DNA from 3 places in the Allobosea sp. F3-2 genome. Region 1 is predicted to be linked to each of the others. Evidence: predicted binding sites of a transcription regulator. Region 1 holds the regulator's gene; each other region holds the start of a gene.

Region 1 (5,176 bases):
CGCGCTGCGCCGCGCCGCGCTGTGGGACGAGGTCAAGGACAAGCTGAAGAGCTCCGGCATGGGCCTCTCCGGCGGTCAGCAGCAGCGCCTGTGCATCGCGCGCACCATCGCGCAGAAGCCGGAGGTGATTCTGTTCGACGAGCCGACCTCGGCGCTCGACCCGATCTCGACCGGCAAGATCGAGGATCTGCTGGAGCAGCTGAAGAGCGACTTCACCATCGCCATCGTGACGCACAACATGCAGCAGGCGGCACGCATCTCGCAGTACACCGCCTTCATGTATCTGGGCGAGGTCGTCGAATTCGCGCCGACCAATACCATCTTCATGAACCCGGCCAAGAAGCAGACGCAGGATTACGTCACCGGCCGGTTCGGCTGAGCGACATTTTGTTTTGCATCGGCTTTCCCGAAAACCGCCTGCCGTTTTTCGGGCCGATGCACCGGAGGACAACGCCATGACCGACCACATCGTCCGTTCCTACGACACCGATCTCGAAGGCATCCGCCGCAGCCTCGCCGAAATGGGCGGCATGGCCGAACGCATGCTCGGCGACTCCACCGTGGCGCTGGTGCGCCGCGATACCGGCCTTGCCCAGAAGATCATCACCGCCGACCAGCGCCTCGACAACCTCCAGCGCGAGGTCGAGGAAAAGGCGGTTTTGACCATCGCCCGGCGCCAGCCGCTCGCCAACGACCTGCGCGAACTGATCTCGGCGATCCGCATCGCCGCCGACATCGAGCGCGTCGGCGATCTCGCCAAGAACATCGCCAAGCGCGCCGTCGCCATCGCCGGCCAGTTCCAGCCGCCGCATCGCGCGGTGGTCGGGCTCGAGCACATCAGCCGCCTCGTACAGGCGCAGCTCAAGGACGTGCTTGACGCCTATGCCGCCGGCAACGAGCAAAAGGCGCTCGAGGTCTGGCGCCGCGACGACGAAATCGACGCGCTCTACACCTCGCTGTTCCGCGAACTCCTGACCTACATGATGGAAGATCCGCGCAACATCACCTTCTGCACGCATCTGCTGTTCTGCGCCAAGAACATCGAACGCATCGGCGACCACACCACCAACATCGCCGAGACGATCCATTATCTCATCACCGGCGACTCGCTCGACGTGAACCGGCCGAAGCTCGACACGACCAATATCGAAGTCGAGGCGGTCACGGGCAGCTAGGTTGGAGGGGACGATTGCGGATTGTGAGCCGCGGGCCGAGGAAGGCTCCTTCTTTCCCCACCCATCTCGGGCTTACCCGAGATGGGCATTTCCTGATGTCGAAGTCGGCAACAGCCGACTTCGATGTGGGGAAGGGTATGGGGATGGGGGGCGTCCCGCCTGGTGAGCGCTCGCCCGGTCGTTCGCCCCCCACCCCTGCCCCTCCCCACAAGGGGGAGGGATTCCCTGCGCCCTTCGTCAGAACAAACCCAATCGGAACCGCGCCATGGCCGCACGCATCCTGATCGTCGAGGACGAGGAGCCATTGACCCTGCTGCTGCGCTACAACCTCGAAGCCGAGGGCTTCGCGGTGGATAGCGTTGCGCGCGGGGACGATGCCGAACTGCATCTGCGCGATCACACGCCCGATCTCGTGTTGCTCGACTGGATGCTGCCGGGCCTCTCCGGCATCGAGCTTTGCCGCCGGCTGCGCTCGCGGCGCGATACCGAGCGCGTGCCGATCATCATGCTGACCGCACGCGGCGAGGAGACCGAGCGCGTGCGCGGGCTCGCGACCGGCGCCGACGACTATGTGGTGAAGCCGTTTTCGTTGCCGGAACTGATCGCGCGCATCCAGGCTCTGCTGCGCCGCGCCAAGCCTGGCCATGTTGCAGGACTGCTCGCCGCCGGCGACCTCGAACTCGATCGCACCACGCGGCGGGTCCGCCGCGCCGGCAGCGAACTGCATCTCGGCCCGACCGAGTTCAGGCTGCTGGAATTCCTGATGCAGGCGCCGGGCCGCGTTTACTCGCGCGCGCAGCTCCTCGACGCCGTCTGGGGCCGTGACGTCTATATCGACGAGCGCACCGTCGACGTCCATGTCGGCCGGCTGCGCAAGGCGATCACGCCCGCCAACTCCAAGGATCCGCTGCGTACGGTGCGCGGCGCCGGCTACGCCTTCGACGAGACTTTCGCGCGCAGCTGAGCGGCGCTCCAGCTGCACCCTCATTCGCAACTTGCGGTGAACCTTGCCTCCCCGCTCGCGTTGATCCTGAATGTCAACGCGAGCCAGAGGAGGTCGCCGTGAGCAAGATGCCGCCCATCCCGCCGGCCAGTCGAAGCGACAAGGGCCCGGGCGGGCCGGATCATGTGGAGCGGGATGTGCGTAGCGCCAGGGGTGGCGAGCGCCGGCCGAGCCAGCCTGACCAGCAGGGCCAGCAGGGCAATACCCGCATCAACACGACCCATCAGGGGTTCCAGCAGGACCGTTGAGGAGGCTGCCTAATGTCGACCTCGACCAAGGCGCCGCAAACCATCCGGCATGGTGGCCCCGGCGCCGCCCATCAGAATGCGAAGAAACCGCCGGAGATCCGCAAGCCGCCGGCCGACGATGAAAAACGGCAGCACTCTCGCGTTTCGGGAGGCGGTGGCGAGCGCGACAGCCACCATGGGCACGATCCGGCCCGCAAGGGTGGCAGGTCTCCGTGAGAATCCCTCTTCAGGATGATCCCTGAAGGATTCCGGCAGGGAGCCTCAGCCGTCGCGGTGGAAGAGGCGGCGCAAGCTATGCTTGGCCGCTTCCAGCGTCTTTCGCCGTTCGGCCGTCAGCTTCCGGCCGGCGCGGTTGATGTAGAAGGTCAGCATCGACATCGCCGAACGGTAGGGGCTCGACTTGCGCCGGCGGCTGTGTTCGGCCGACCGCTTCAGCGAACGCGCGATCCGTCGCGGATCGCCTTGCTTGAACACGGCCTTCTCGAGATCGAGCGCGTTGCTCCTGCTGGTGATATCGGCCGACCACCTGTGTTTGTGGGCGGGCATGGCGTCCTCCTGTCAGTCAGGCATTCGGTCCGCCCTCGATGTCACCGGCCCAGGTCAGCGCCGTTTCGTACTCCTCCGGTTTGAATGTGCGGACGGTCACGAAGGGGATCGCGGGGTTGAGCAGGTCGACGAAGGCGGTGAGCCAGCCCCTGTCGGTGATCACCGCCTCGCGCGGGAAGCGTTGCAGCTCCCAGAGCTTGCCGAGGCTGTAGCGCGCATCCTTCCAGGCGGCAGCCAATGTCATATCGGTGAAATCGGTGAGGTCGGCGAGGATGCCGACTTTCTCGTGTCGTGCGAGCTTCGCCTCGATATCGGCCACGATCCCATCGAGATCGTCGCTGGTCAGCGTCTGCGACAGGCGGTAGGCGCCGACATGGTCAGGGGCAGGCAGAATGGTGAACATGGCTCCTCCTTGCTCAAGACAACGCGGAGCAAGAGTTGAAGTTTCCTGCGATGATCAGGCCGCCACGGGAGCACGGGTGGCGGCGTCGAACCGGGATGCCTCGGAGCGCAGCCAGCCGATGAATTCATCGAGGCCGGGGCGATGAGGCTGGCCCAGCGGGTGCGTGAGCCAGCAGCCCGTCGCGCTGGTGAAGCCGAGGCCGAGCGGGTTGACGAGCGCGCCCGAGGCCAACTCGTCCGCCACGTAGCAGCGCGGCGTCAGCGCGACGCCCAAACCCGCGACGGCGGCGCTGATGATGACGGAGTAATAGCCGTAGCGTACGGTATGCTCCGGCACGGCACCACGCAGGTCGTGCGCCTCGGTGAACTCGGCCCAGAAGGTCGGCATCTGGAAATGCTGCAGCAGCGTCATCTTCTGGATGTCGGCGGCGCGACGAAAGCCGCCCATGCGCTCCACGAGGCCAGGCGCGGCGACGAGGGCGACGTCGCGGCCGAACAGGTAGTGCGCCTCCTTGCCGGGCCAGGGCGGAACGCCATGAGCGATCTCGATATCCGGCTCTTCAGTCTCGCTCTCGCTGACATAGTTGGTGAACTGGACGTCGACGCCGGGATGCGCCGCAGCGAAGGCGGGAAAGCGGGCCATCAGCCAGCGCTCGCCGACGATTGCGACCATATGCAGCCGGATTGGCCGGGCGATGGCTGCGCGCTCGGCCAGGCGCCTGGCGCCACGCTCCATCTGCTCCAGCGCCGCTTCGGCATAGGGCAGGTAGATCGCGCCGGCTTCGGTCAGCTTGAGTCCGAGCGGGCTGCGGTCGAACAGCACGGTGCCGAGATGGTGTTCCAGCGACAGGATCTGCTTGGAGACGGCACTCTGGGTCAGGTTGACGACCAGGGCGGCGCGGGCGGTCGAGCCCAACCTCGCAACCGTGGTGAAAGCCCGCAGCGCGGTCGATGACGGGGGAGGCCGGCCGGCGGCCATGGGGTATTCCTTTTTGGACTATCGCGGCGGAGATCGTTTCGTTTGCTGGCGTCTCGGTCAAGAGGCCATTCTTCCCTAAGGGAGGACCAAGCATCATGAACCAGACGACCCGCCTGTGGGGCGGACGCTTCCGCAAGCCGCCGGATCCACGGCTGATGAAGCTGTCGAGCGCGGCCGGCGAGCACGCCAGGCTGGTGCCGCAGGATGTCGCGGGCGGCAAGGCGCACGCCGCCGAACTCGGACGCGCGGGACTGCTGACGACGCAGGAACTCGACACCATTCTGACCGCGCTCGATGCGATCGCGCGGGACACGGTCGAAGGTCGGATCGCACCGGGGCCGCAGGACGAGGATGTCCATACCTTCATCGAGCGCATCCTGACCGAGCGGATCGGCTCGACCGGCGCCAAGCTGCGGGCCGGGCGCTCGCGCAACGACCAGGCCGCCAACAACCTCAAGCTCTATCTGCGTGCGAAATCGCGCGCGCTGGCGGGAATGCTGGCGGAGCTGCTCGACGCCATCGCCGATCAGGCCGAACTGCACGCAGCTTCGGTCAGCCCCGGCTTCACCCATCTCCAGAGCGCCCAGCCGGTCACCTTCGGCCACTGGCTGATGGCGCATGGCCAGGTGTTAATGCGCGACGCTTCGCGCCTGACCGACTGGGAGAAGCGCTCCGGCCAGTCCCCGCTCGGTGCGGCAGCGCTCGCCGGCTCGGCGATCACGCTCAATCCCGAACTCAGCGCCAAGGCGCTCGGCTATGACGGGCCGTTCGAGAATTCGGTCGATGCGGTCGGTGCGCGCGACCATGTCGCGGAGTTCCTGTT
Region 2 (5,176 bases), 1.7 Mb from region 1:
CGGCAGCAGGCCGAAGCGGATCTCATGCGCCTTGCCGCCGCCGACGGAGGCGACGCCCTCGACCGCCTTGCGGTCGGCCGCCTCGATCGCTTCCGAGTAGAGCTTGCCGAAGGCGCCGAGATCGCTGGTCATGATCGCGAGCATGCCGGCAAAGGGGCCGAGACCGACGACATTGACCCAGATCAGCGCCCAGATCAGCGCGTCGACGCCGCGCACGGTGTCGAGCGAGCGGCGTGCGAGGAAGTGCGCGACGCGGTTGGCGACGACGTTGCGGGCGGCGAGGAAACCGAAGGGAAGGGCGAGCGTCGCCGCCAGGACGGTGCCGAGGAAGGCGATGGCGATCGTCTCGAACAGCGCCTGCACGAAGATCAGGGCGCGGGCCCAGGAGCCGGGGTTGGGCGGCAGCATCAGCACGACAAAGGAGCCGAGATTGCCGAGGCCGGAGAGGATCTTCCAGATCGAGGTTTCGAGCGTCGACAGCCCGTAGACGAAGAGACCGAGCAGGACGGCGATGGTGCCGATGGTGGCGAGCTTCGTCTTGAGCGAGCCGCGGATCGCCGCCTGGTGGCGGCTGACGATGTCGGCGCGCTCGGCCGTGGTGAGGGCGAGGCTCATCGGCCGTGCTCCAGGCTGAGGAGGGCGTGGCGCAGCCGCTCGGTGCCGTAGTCGATCAGCATCACCGTGACGATGATCAGCAGCAGGATGGCGCTGATATCGGTGAAGTAGAATTTGCGGATCGCCTCGATCAGATCCTGGCCGATGCCGCCGGCGCCGACGAAGCCCATGATCGAGGCGCCGCGGACATTGATCTCGAAGCGCAGCAGCGCATAGCTCGCGAAATTGGAGAGCACCTGCGGCAACACGGCGAAGCGCACGATCTGCCACCAGCTGCCGCCGGAAGCGGTGATGCCGTCGACCGGCTTCAGGTCGATATTCTCGACCACCTCGGAGAAGAGCTTGCCGAGCGCACCCATGGTGTGGATGGCGATGGCGAGCACGCCGGGCAGCGGGCCGAGGCCGAAGGCGATGACGAAGATCAGTGCAAACACGATCTCCGGAACGGTGCGGCAGAATTCGAGGAAGCGGCGCACCGCGAAGCGCAGCCAGGGTGCGCGGCCGAGATTGGCGGCGGCGGCGAAGCAGAACAGGAAGGCGCCGATGGCGCCGAGCACCGTGCCGACATAGGCGATCAGGATGGTCTGCCAGAGCAGCTTCAGCCAACCCTTCCAGCCCCAGTACCATTCCGCGAAGTCGGAGCCGAGGCTGCCGAGCCGCAGTGTCGGCAGCGTCTCGTAGATGTATTTCGGGAAGCGGTGGATGTTCTCGGCGAACTTGGCGAGATCGACTTCCGAGCCCCTCGCTGCGAGCAGGACGCAGACGATGAAGACGGCGATGCCGATGAGGGCCTGGCGACGCTTGGCCGTGGCCGCCTGCCGATAAGCCTCGGCATGGGCCCGGATGGCCGGGTCGTTGCGGTCGATCGCGAGGGTCATGAGCGTCCGTTACCGGGGATCGCGCCAGGTTGCGCCGCAGCCCGTCATGCTCGCCCTTGTGGCGAGCATCCACGTCTTGAACGCGGAACTTGGTCAGCGAAGACGTGGATGGTCGGGACAAGCCCGACCATGACGGCAAGAGCGAGCGTGCTGCTTACGACGACTTCTTCTTGCGCAACTCGTCGACGAACTTGTTCAGCTCGACGATCGGGTCGTAGGACTTGTTGTCGACCGCGACGAGCGGGCCCTGCTTGCCTTCATAGATCTTGTCGAAGGCGGCCTTGTCCTTGGCGGCGAGGTTCAGCACCGCGTCGCGGATCTTGGCCTTGAGCTCTTCCGGCATGTCGGAGAGATAGGCCATCGGCGAGTTCACGATCTGCTCGGACTTGTAGATGATGCGGAAGTCGTCGGCCTTGACCATGTTCTTGCGGGCCATGCGCTGCAGATTCGACTCCTGCTCGTCGTTCCACCAGTTGGCGGCGATGTCGACGGTGCCCTGCTGCAGCGCGATGACCGCGTTCTCGTGGCTGCCGGTGTAGACGACCTTCGAGAAGAAGGTTTCCGGCTCGATCTTCATCTGGTTGAGGACGAAGCGCGGCACGTTGTTGCCCGAGGTCGAGTTCGGGTCGACGAGGCCGAGATTCTTGCCCTTGAGGTCCTCGACCTTCTGATAGGGCGAGTCCTTCTTCACGTAGAAGACCGAGTGATAGCCCTTGGTGCCGTCGAGGTTGGTCTCGATCGCGAAGGCGTCGACCTTGGCGCCGGTCATGCGGGCGCGGGCGAAGGACGCCGGGCCGTACATGCCGATGTGGATGTTACCGGCGCGCTGGCCCTCGATGATCGCGGCGTAGTCATTGGCGATGCGCAGCGTCACCTTGGTGCCGAGCTCCTTCGCGAGATAGTTCACGAAGGGGGTGTAGCGCTCGACGACGCCCGAAGCGTTTTCGGCCGGGATGATCGCGAAGACCAGCTCCGGATACTTCGCCTTCCAGTCCTGGGCGAAAGCCGGGGCGGCAGCGGCGGCGAGGCCGGCGGCGGCGAGCTTGAGGGTATGGCGACGGGTCAGCATTGGGCTTGCTCCTGGTTGCTGTCGTAATGGTCTTCCCGCGGCGACGGCCTCCGGCCGCACCGGCGATCCTTCGCGTGTCAGGCGATCTTCTGGCGGGCGCGCTTGGCTTCGGAGGCGGCGATGGCGTCGAGCGCGTCCAGAGCTTCGGCGCCGGCATCCTTGGCCTCGATGCCGTAGAGCTCGGCGGCGACCTCGCGGGTCAGCGCCTGCGGCACGTCGTCGAACACGACCTTACCGGCCGCCATGCCGATCAGCCGGTCGCAATACTTCGCGGCGATGTCGAGGTCGTGCAGGTTGCACATCACGGTGATGCCGTCCTCGCGGTTGATGCGGAACAGCGCGTCCATGACGACCTGTGTATTGCGCGGGTCAAGCGAGGCGATCGGCTCGTCGGCGAGGATGATGCGCGGCTCCTGGACGAGCGCGCGGGCGATGGCGACGCGCTGCTGCTGGCCGCCGGACAGGGTCTCGGCGCGCTGTGCGAGCAGATGTCCCATATCGAGACGCTCGAGTGCCGCGATGGCGCGGATCTTGTCGTCCTCGGAGAAGCTCTTGACCAGGGTCAGGGCGGCGGAACGGTGGTTCAGGCGCCCGAGCAGCACGTTGGTCAGCACGTCGAGGCGGCCGACGAGGTTGAACTGCTGGAAGATCATCGCCGTATCACGGCGCCAGCGCCTGAGCGACGCCCCCTTCAGCGCGGTGATCTCCTGCTCCTCGCAGACGATCCGGCCCGAGGTCGGCTCCGCCAGCCGGTTGAGCATGCGCAGCAGGGTTGATTTGCCGGCTCCGGACCTGCCGATCACGCCAACCATCTCTCCCTTCGGGATCGACAGCGAGACATTGTCGACAGCATTCCTGTCGCCAAAGCGCTTGGTCAGACCTTCGATACGCAGCATGTGATGGGTTCTCGCGCACGATGCGGGCATGAGCGCAGCCCCGTCCGGCGAAAGCCGAGGGGCAGCGCGTCTCCATGCGACGAGAGCTAGCGGCCGCGGATGACAGCGGCGTGACAGCAGGCCGGGGCGAAGCCGGAGCTGTCGGGAAGCCCGGTCAGAGCGCGTTCAGCAGCGCATCGACGCAGGCGCGGACATAGGCTTTCCGCTGGGTGACCGGCATCGGCTTGATCCCGAGAAGCCCGCGCAATTGATGCAGGCCGCGCAGCATGCCGACGAATTGCTCGGCGAGCCGCTCGGCCTCGTCGAGGCCGACCGGACGGGCGACGCCGTCGCCGACACGCGAGCGTTCGATCAGCAGCGTCACGATGGCATCGCTCATTCGCTTGGCGCCTGCCTCGTAGGCGCCACGGCCGAGTTCGGGAAAGCGCGGCGAGGCGCTCACCACCAGCCGGTGCAGATCGAGGGAGGCGGGGCGCAGCATGAGCTTGAGCATGTCTTCGCCCAGGCGCGTCAGGGCGCTGCGCAGATCAGCGGCAGGCGAAGCTTGCTGCAAAGGCGCAGTCAACGTTTCCGTGAGCTGGGCGCAAATCGCCTTGAAGAGCGCTTCCTTATCGGCGAAATGGCTGTAGATCGTCTGTTTCGAAACACCGGCCCGATGAGCGATCTGGTCGAGGCTCGCGCGCTCGAAGCCCTCCGCGAGGAAGGTCTCGGCGGCCGCGCGGGTGATGGCGTCGTGCTTGTCGGGGCGCGCACGTTCGGCCGATGGGGATTTGGCCGGGCTTGTTTCGGTCTGGTTGGAGTCGAGCAGGCGGGGCTTGGCGCCGTTTCGCCGGAGGGGTTTCGGCACGGGTCTTGCCTCGGCGCCTGCCGGTTCGGTGAGAGGGGTTGCCCGGTGTCGACGGAGGGGGGTGTCAGCCATGCTTCCGACCACTGGGCCTCTTATCAAACTGGACTGTCCAGTCTAAGATAGTCACGCGGTATCGGAGCGTCCAGTCTTATGAAGCGGTTTGTTCTCCTCGTCGTGGTCGCGGCTCTCGCCGGCGGCGGCTATTACGCCTACCGCAACCAGCGCGCCGGCTCGCAGCAGGCCCAGGCCAGCGCCGTTTCGGGGCCGCGTGCCGTACCGGTGGAAGTCGCTGCCGTCGAGTTGATGACCGTCAATGAGGAGGTCGAGGCGCTCGGCACGCTCGCCGCCGATGAATCCGTGGTCATCGCTCCCGAGATCGCCGGCCGCGTCGTCGCTCTCGGCTTCAAGGAGGGTGAGCGCGTCAAGGCCGGGCAGGATCTGGTCAAGCTCGACACCGCCATCCTCGACGCCGAGCTCAAGCAGGCGCTGGCCGATCTCGGCCTGGCGCGCGACACCAATGAGCGGCTGAAGTCGCTGGTGCAGCGCGGCTCGGGCACGCAGGTCGCGGTCGAAGAGTCGACGGCGAAACTCGCGTCCAGCGAGGCCCGCGTGCAGCTCGCCAAGGCCAAGCTCGCGCAATCGACCATCGTCGCGCCGTTCAACGGCGTCGTCGGCCTGCGCTCGGTCGGCGTCGGCGATTACGTCTCGGTCGGAAAGCCGCTGATCGTGCTGACCAGCATCGATCCGATCAAGGTCGATTTCCGGGTGCCCGAAATCTATCTGAGCCGCGTCAAGGTCGGTCAACCCGTCCAGGTGCGCGTCGACGCCGTTCCGGACCGGACCTTCACCGGTCAGATCTTCGCAATCGACC
Region 3 (5,176 bases), 1.3 Mb from region 1:
CGTGGGCGGGCGTGCCGAAGCACTGGCCGACATGATGCGGCGCTGGCCCCATGCCGACTATCATTACGATCCGGCTCTGACGGCGCCCTATGCTGGCCGCATCTTCGAGCCCAAGGCCTGGACTCCCGAGACGCCCTTGCGTGTCGTGCTGATCGGCACCGATTTCGAAGTCAGGGTCTGGGAGACGCTGCTCAGGATCCCGGTCGGCTGCGCCACGACCTATGGCGACGTTGCCAACCATATCGGCCGCCCAACAGCGGCGCGCGCGGTCGGCATGGCGGTGGGCAAGAACCCGATCTCCTTCGTGGTGCCTTGCCACCGCGTCATCGGCAAGTCTGGCGCACTCACCGGCTATCACTGGGGCCTGACGCGCAAGCGCGCCATCCTCGGCTGGGAGGCTGGCCAGGCGGCCGCTGGCTGAGCCTCCCGCAGAGTCTGCGGCGCCTTACCGGAACCGCGCCGTCATTCCGGGGCTTCGCGTCAGCGAAGAGCCCGGAACCCATGAACACGACGCTCCAGATAGGGCCGGACCGGTTCGGAGGACTGCTCTTCCTGCTGAGACGGTGTTCATGGGTTCCGGGCTCAGGCCTTCGGCCTGCCCCGGAATGACGGCGCGGTTCCGCCGAAAAGGAAGCAGGCTCTAAAGCAGCCCACGCTTGGCAAGGTGGCGCATCAGATGCGAGGCGCCGAAGGTCCAGGGTTCGCAGGCGTCGGTGCGCTTCATCCGGTTGACGAGGCTGCCGAGCTCGGGCGCTGCGATGGTGACGATGTCCCCGTATTTGTGAGTGAAGCCGCCGCCCGGCGCATCGCGATCCTTGATCGGCGCGAACATGGTGCCGAGGTAGAGCGCTGCTCCGTCCGGATACTGATGATGCGGGCTGATCATCTGGGCGGCGAGATCAGCCGGGTCGCGGCTGATTTTGGCGATCGAGGACGAGCCCTCCAGCGTGAAGCCGTCCTCGCCCTCGACCGTCAAAGTCACGGTCGTCTTGCGGATATGATCGAGCGTGAAACCGGCATCGAAGAAGCGGATGAAGGGGCCGACCGCGGCGGCCGCATTGTTGTCCTTGGCCTTGCCGAGCAGCAGGGCCGAGCGGCCCTCGACATCGCGCAGGTTGACGTCGTTGCCCAGCGTAGCGCCGACGATGCGTCCGTCGGAGGCGACGATCAGGACGATCTCGGGTTCCGGGTTGTTCCAGCTCGAGGCCGGATGCAGGCCGGCATCGGCGCCTGTGCCGACCGTCGACATCGGCGGCGCCTTGGTGAAGATCTCCGCGTCCGGCCCGATGCCGACCTCGAGATACTGGCTCCAGGCGCCCTGCCTGATCAGCACCTCCTTGAGATGCATCGCCTCGGGCGAGCCGGGTTTCAGCTTGGAGAGGTCGTCGCCGATCAGTTTTCCGATTTCGCTCCGGATCGTGGCAGCGGCGGCCGGGTTGCCGCGCGCCTTCTCCTCGATGACGCGCTCCAGCATCGAGACCGCGAAGGTGACGCCGGCCGCCTTCACCGCCTGAAGGTCTAGCGGCGACAGCAGCCAGGGGCGCTTCGGATCGCGGCCGTCCACGGGCGTGTTGGCCAGAATCTCGGCAAGCGGGCCGAGAGCCTCGCCCTTCGCCGCGCGCAGTGCGGCCGCCGGATCGGCGCTCTCGCAGAGGTCGCGGCTGGTCGGGAAAGCGGCGGTAATGTCGATGACCTGGCCGTCGCGCAGCATGACCACCGCCGGGCCGCCGAGATCAGGGCGCCAGACGCGGCCGGCCAGAGCGGCGGCGCCGGCGTCCTGCGGCAGGGTCGTCGAAACGGCGAGGGCGAGGTTTGGCATGATCCGGTCCGGAAACGAAGGCGAGTCAGGATGCGCAGATCAGCCGTTTATGCGTGAATGCGCAAGCCGGCAGCGGCCATATGTGGCTTGCAAAAACTGTCATCGTTTTGTCATTGAACTGTCGCCCGCGCTTCATGCTAGCTTGCGCACCAACGACAAGAACCGCGGCGGGGTCCGCCCGCGGAAGGGAGACAGTCCATGACCATCAAATCGCGCATCCTGATGTCGGTCGCGGCCTTCGCGCTCGCCGGCACCGCCCCCGCTCTCGCGCAGACCGAAATCCAGTGGTGGCACGCCCTGACCGGCGCCAACAACGACGTGGTCGTCAAGCTCGCCGAGGACTTCAACGCCTCGCAGAAGGACTACAAGGTCGTTCCCGTCTACAAGGGCTCCTATCCCGACACGCTGAACGCCGGCATCGCCGCTTTCCGCGCCGGCCAGGCGCCGCATATCCTGCAGGTCTTCGAGGTCGGCACCGGCACGATGATGTCGGCCAAGGGCGCGATCAAGCCGGTCCACGAGGTGATGAAGGAAGCCGGCGAGAAGTTCGACCCGAACGCCTATCTCCCCGCGATCACCGGCTATTATTCGACGGCTAAGGGCGACATGCTCTCGATGCCGTTCAACTCCTCCTCGATGGTGATGTGGTACAACAAGGACGCCTTCAAGAAGGCGGGCCTCGATCCGGCGAAGCCGCCGAAGACCTGGCCCGAGACCTTCGAGGCCGCCAAGAAGCTGAAGGCTGCCGGCTATGACAAGTGCGGCGTCTCGAATGCCTGGGCGACCTGGGCCAATATCGAGCAGTTCGGCGCCTGGCATAACGTGGCGCTCTCGACCAAGGTCAACGGCATGGCTGGCTTCGACGCCGTGCTGAACTTCAACAAGAGCCCGGCCTTCCTCAAGCACTGGACCAATCTGGTCGAGCTGCAGAAGGACAAGACCTACGATTATTCCGGCCGCACCAATAACGGCGAGGGCCGCTTCACCTCGGGCGAGTGCCCGATCTTCCTGACCTCCTCGGGCTTCTTCGGCAACGTCAAGGCGAATGCCAAGTTCGACTGGGGCAACGCGCCGATGCCGTATTATCCGGACGTGCAGGGTGCGCCGCAGAACTCGATCATTGGCGGCGCCTCGCTGTGGGTGATGGGTGGCAAGAAGGCTGACGAGTACAAGGGTGTCGCCAAGTTCTTCACCTTCCTCTCGGATGTCGACCGTCAGGTGAAGCTGCACACCGAGTCGGGCTATCTGCCGATCACCAAGGCGGCTTACGAGAAGGTCAAGGCTTCCGGCTTCTACAAGGACAAGCCCTATCTCGAGACCCCGATCCTGGAGCTGACCAACAAGACCCCGACCGACAACTCGAAGGGCCTGCGCTACGGCAGCCTCGTCCAGATCCGCGACATCTGGTCGGAGGAGCTGGAGGCGGCGCTGAACGGCCAGAAGTCGCCGCAGGCGGCGCTGGACGCGGCGGCCGAGCGCGGCAACCAGATGCTGCGCCAGTTCGAGCGCACCGCCCAGCGCTGATCGATCGCTCTTGCATCCCTAGGGCCATCCCGGACAAATGCGTCCGGGATGGCTGTCTCGTTCAAGGAAGCCGATGCAGAAGAACGCGTACTTCCAGGGGCTGACCATCCCCTTCCTGCTGCTGCTGCCGCAGCTCGCGATCACCGTCGTGTTCTTCTACTGGCCGGCGAGCCAGGCGGTCTGGCAGAGCTTCCTGCTGGAAGACGCCTTCGGCACCTCGACGGAGTTCGTCTGGTTCGAGAACTACCAGACGCTCTTCGCCGATCCCGGTTATCTCAAGGCCTTCATCAACACCGTCATCTTCTCGACCTTCGTCTGCGTGTTCTCGTTGTCGATCGCGCTGCTCTTCGCGGTGATGGCCGACCGGCAGATCCGCGGCGCCGAGGTCTACAAGACGCTGCTGATCTGGCCCTATGCGGTGGCGCCCGCCATCGCCGGCGTGCTCTGGATCTTCATGTTCGATCCCTCGCTCGGCATGCTCGCACGCGGGCTGCAATCGCTCGGCATTCCATGGAATCCGCGGCTCAACGGCAACCACGCCATGCTGCTCGTCATCCTCGCGGCGACCTGGAAGCAGATCAGCTACAACTTCCTGTTCTTCCTCGCCGGCCTGCAGTCGATCCCGAAGAGCGTGATCGAGGCGGCGGTGATCGACGGCGCGCGGCCGATGCGCCGCTTCTGGACCATCGTTTTCCCGCTGCTCTCGCCGACGACCTTCTTCCTGCTCGTCGTCAACATGGTCTACGTCTTCTTCGACACCTTCGGCATCATTGACACGGTGACCGGCGGCGGCCCCTCGGGCGCGACGGAAACGCTGGTCTACAAGGTCTTCTCCGACGGCAAGGGCGGCTCCAATCTCGGTGGCTCGGCGGCGCAGTCCGTGGTGTTGCTGATCATGGTCATCGCCATGACCGCGATCCAGTTCCGCTTCATCGAACGCAAGGTGAGCTACTGATGGCCTCCGTGCTCTGGCAGGACCTGACCGCCGAGGAGCTGCGCGCCAAGGCGGCGAAGGACACCATCATCGTCCTCCCCGTCGCCTCGATCGAGCAGCACGGGCCGCATCTGCCCGTTGGCGTCGACACCATCCTGTGCAGCGGTGTCTGCAAGGCGGCAGCAGAGCGCGCGGCCGACGTCGAGGTGGTGGTCGCGCCGACTTTGTGGTGCGGCATGGCCGAACATCACATGGCCTTCGGCGGCACCTTCACCTTCGATATCCCGACCTATCGCGCGGTGCTGCTCGCCTTCTTGAAGAGCATCGAGCGCCACGGCTTCCACCGCGTGCTGATCGTCAACGGCCATGGCGGCAACATCGCCGCGCTGACCGCCTTCCTGCCCGATTTCGCCCGCGAGACGCGGCTGCATGTCGAGGCGACCACCTATTTCCTGCTGGCTCAGGACGCGCTCGGGCCGCTGTTGGAGGACCAGCAGGGCGTGCAGCATGCCTGCGAGGTCGAGACTTCGATGATGATGGTGCTGGCGCCGGGCTCGGTTCGCGACGCGCGTCTTGGAGAGGCCTTTGGCGCCCGCGGCGGCTTGCCCGGACGTGCGACCGTGTCGCGGCATCGTTCCTTCCGGGATATGACCGAGACCGGCGTGGTCGGCGATGCACGCCGGGCCACGACGCAGAAAGGCCAGGCCTGCCTCGACGCTTGCGCCGAAGCGCTGGCCGGGCTGCTGCGCGAGATGGGGAAGGGGATCTGATGGTCGAGGACCGCCGCCTTGGCGACGCGATCGCCTATGTCATCCTGACGATCGGCGTGCTGATCGTCGCCTTCCCGGTCTGGCTGACCTTCGTCGCCTCGACCTGGGATGCCTCGACCGTGATCAACG

Evidence for each region. The regulator PhoB, encoded in region 1, activates phosphate uptake and scavenging genes when phosphate is short. The targets are predictions, from matches to a motif close to TGTCATNNANCTGTCAT.
Region 2: phnC (phosphonate ABC transporter ATP-binding protein) is a predicted target of PhoB. The motif match lies at 3,558-3,574, and genes of this name have one in related genera.
Region 3: ugpB (sn-glycerol-3-phosphate ABC transporter substrate-binding protein UgpB) is a predicted target of PhoB. The motif match lies at 1,928-1,944, and genes of this name have one in related genera.

What each region holds. Positions count from the first base shown of each region.
Region 1 covers NZ_CP042331.1:5,486,288-5,491,463, forward strand. Annotated here, with positions in the region: gene pstB (phosphate ABC transporter ATP-binding protein PstB) at 1-379, shown strand, start outside; gene phoU (phosphate signaling complex protein PhoU) at 456-1,175, shown strand; gene phoB (phosphate regulon transcriptional regulator PhoB) at 1,441-2,139, shown strand; gene FQV39_RS25380 (hypothetical protein) at 2,247-2,426, shown strand; gene FQV39_RS25385 (hypothetical protein) at 2,439-2,642, shown strand; gene FQV39_RS25390 (DUF3175 domain-containing protein) at 2,688-2,972, opposite strand; gene FQV39_RS25395 (SpoIIAA family protein) at 2,989-3,375, opposite strand; gene FQV39_RS25400 (LysR family transcriptional regulator) at 3,430-4,353, opposite strand; gene argH (argininosuccinate lyase) at 4,449-5,176, shown strand, end outside.
Region 2 covers NZ_CP042331.1:3,831,791-3,836,966, reverse strand. Annotated here, with positions in the region: gene phnE (phosphonate ABC transporter, permease protein PhnE) at 1-615, opposite strand, end outside; gene phnE (phosphonate ABC transporter, permease protein PhnE) at 612-1,493, opposite strand; gene phnD (phosphonate ABC transporter substrate-binding protein) at 1,648-2,562, opposite strand; gene phnC (phosphonate ABC transporter ATP-binding protein) at 2,640-3,458, opposite strand; gene FQV39_RS17580 (TetR/AcrR family transcriptional regulator) at 3,613-4,305, opposite strand; gene FQV39_RS17575 (efflux RND transporter periplasmic adaptor subunit) at 4,456-5,176, shown strand, end outside.
Region 3 covers NZ_CP042331.1:4,137,536-4,142,711, reverse strand. Annotated here, with positions in the region: gene FQV39_RS19025 (methylated-DNA--[protein]-cysteine S-methyltransferase) at 1-421, shown strand, start outside; gene FQV39_RS19020 (fumarylacetoacetate hydrolase family protein) at 641-1,819, opposite strand; gene ugpB (sn-glycerol-3-phosphate ABC transporter substrate-binding protein UgpB) at 2,018-3,343, shown strand; gene ugpA (sn-glycerol-3-phosphate ABC transporter permease UgpA) at 3,417-4,298, shown strand; gene FQV39_RS19005 (creatininase family protein) at 4,298-5,047, shown strand; gene ugpE (sn-glycerol-3-phosphate ABC transporter permease UgpE) at 5,047-5,176, shown strand, end outside.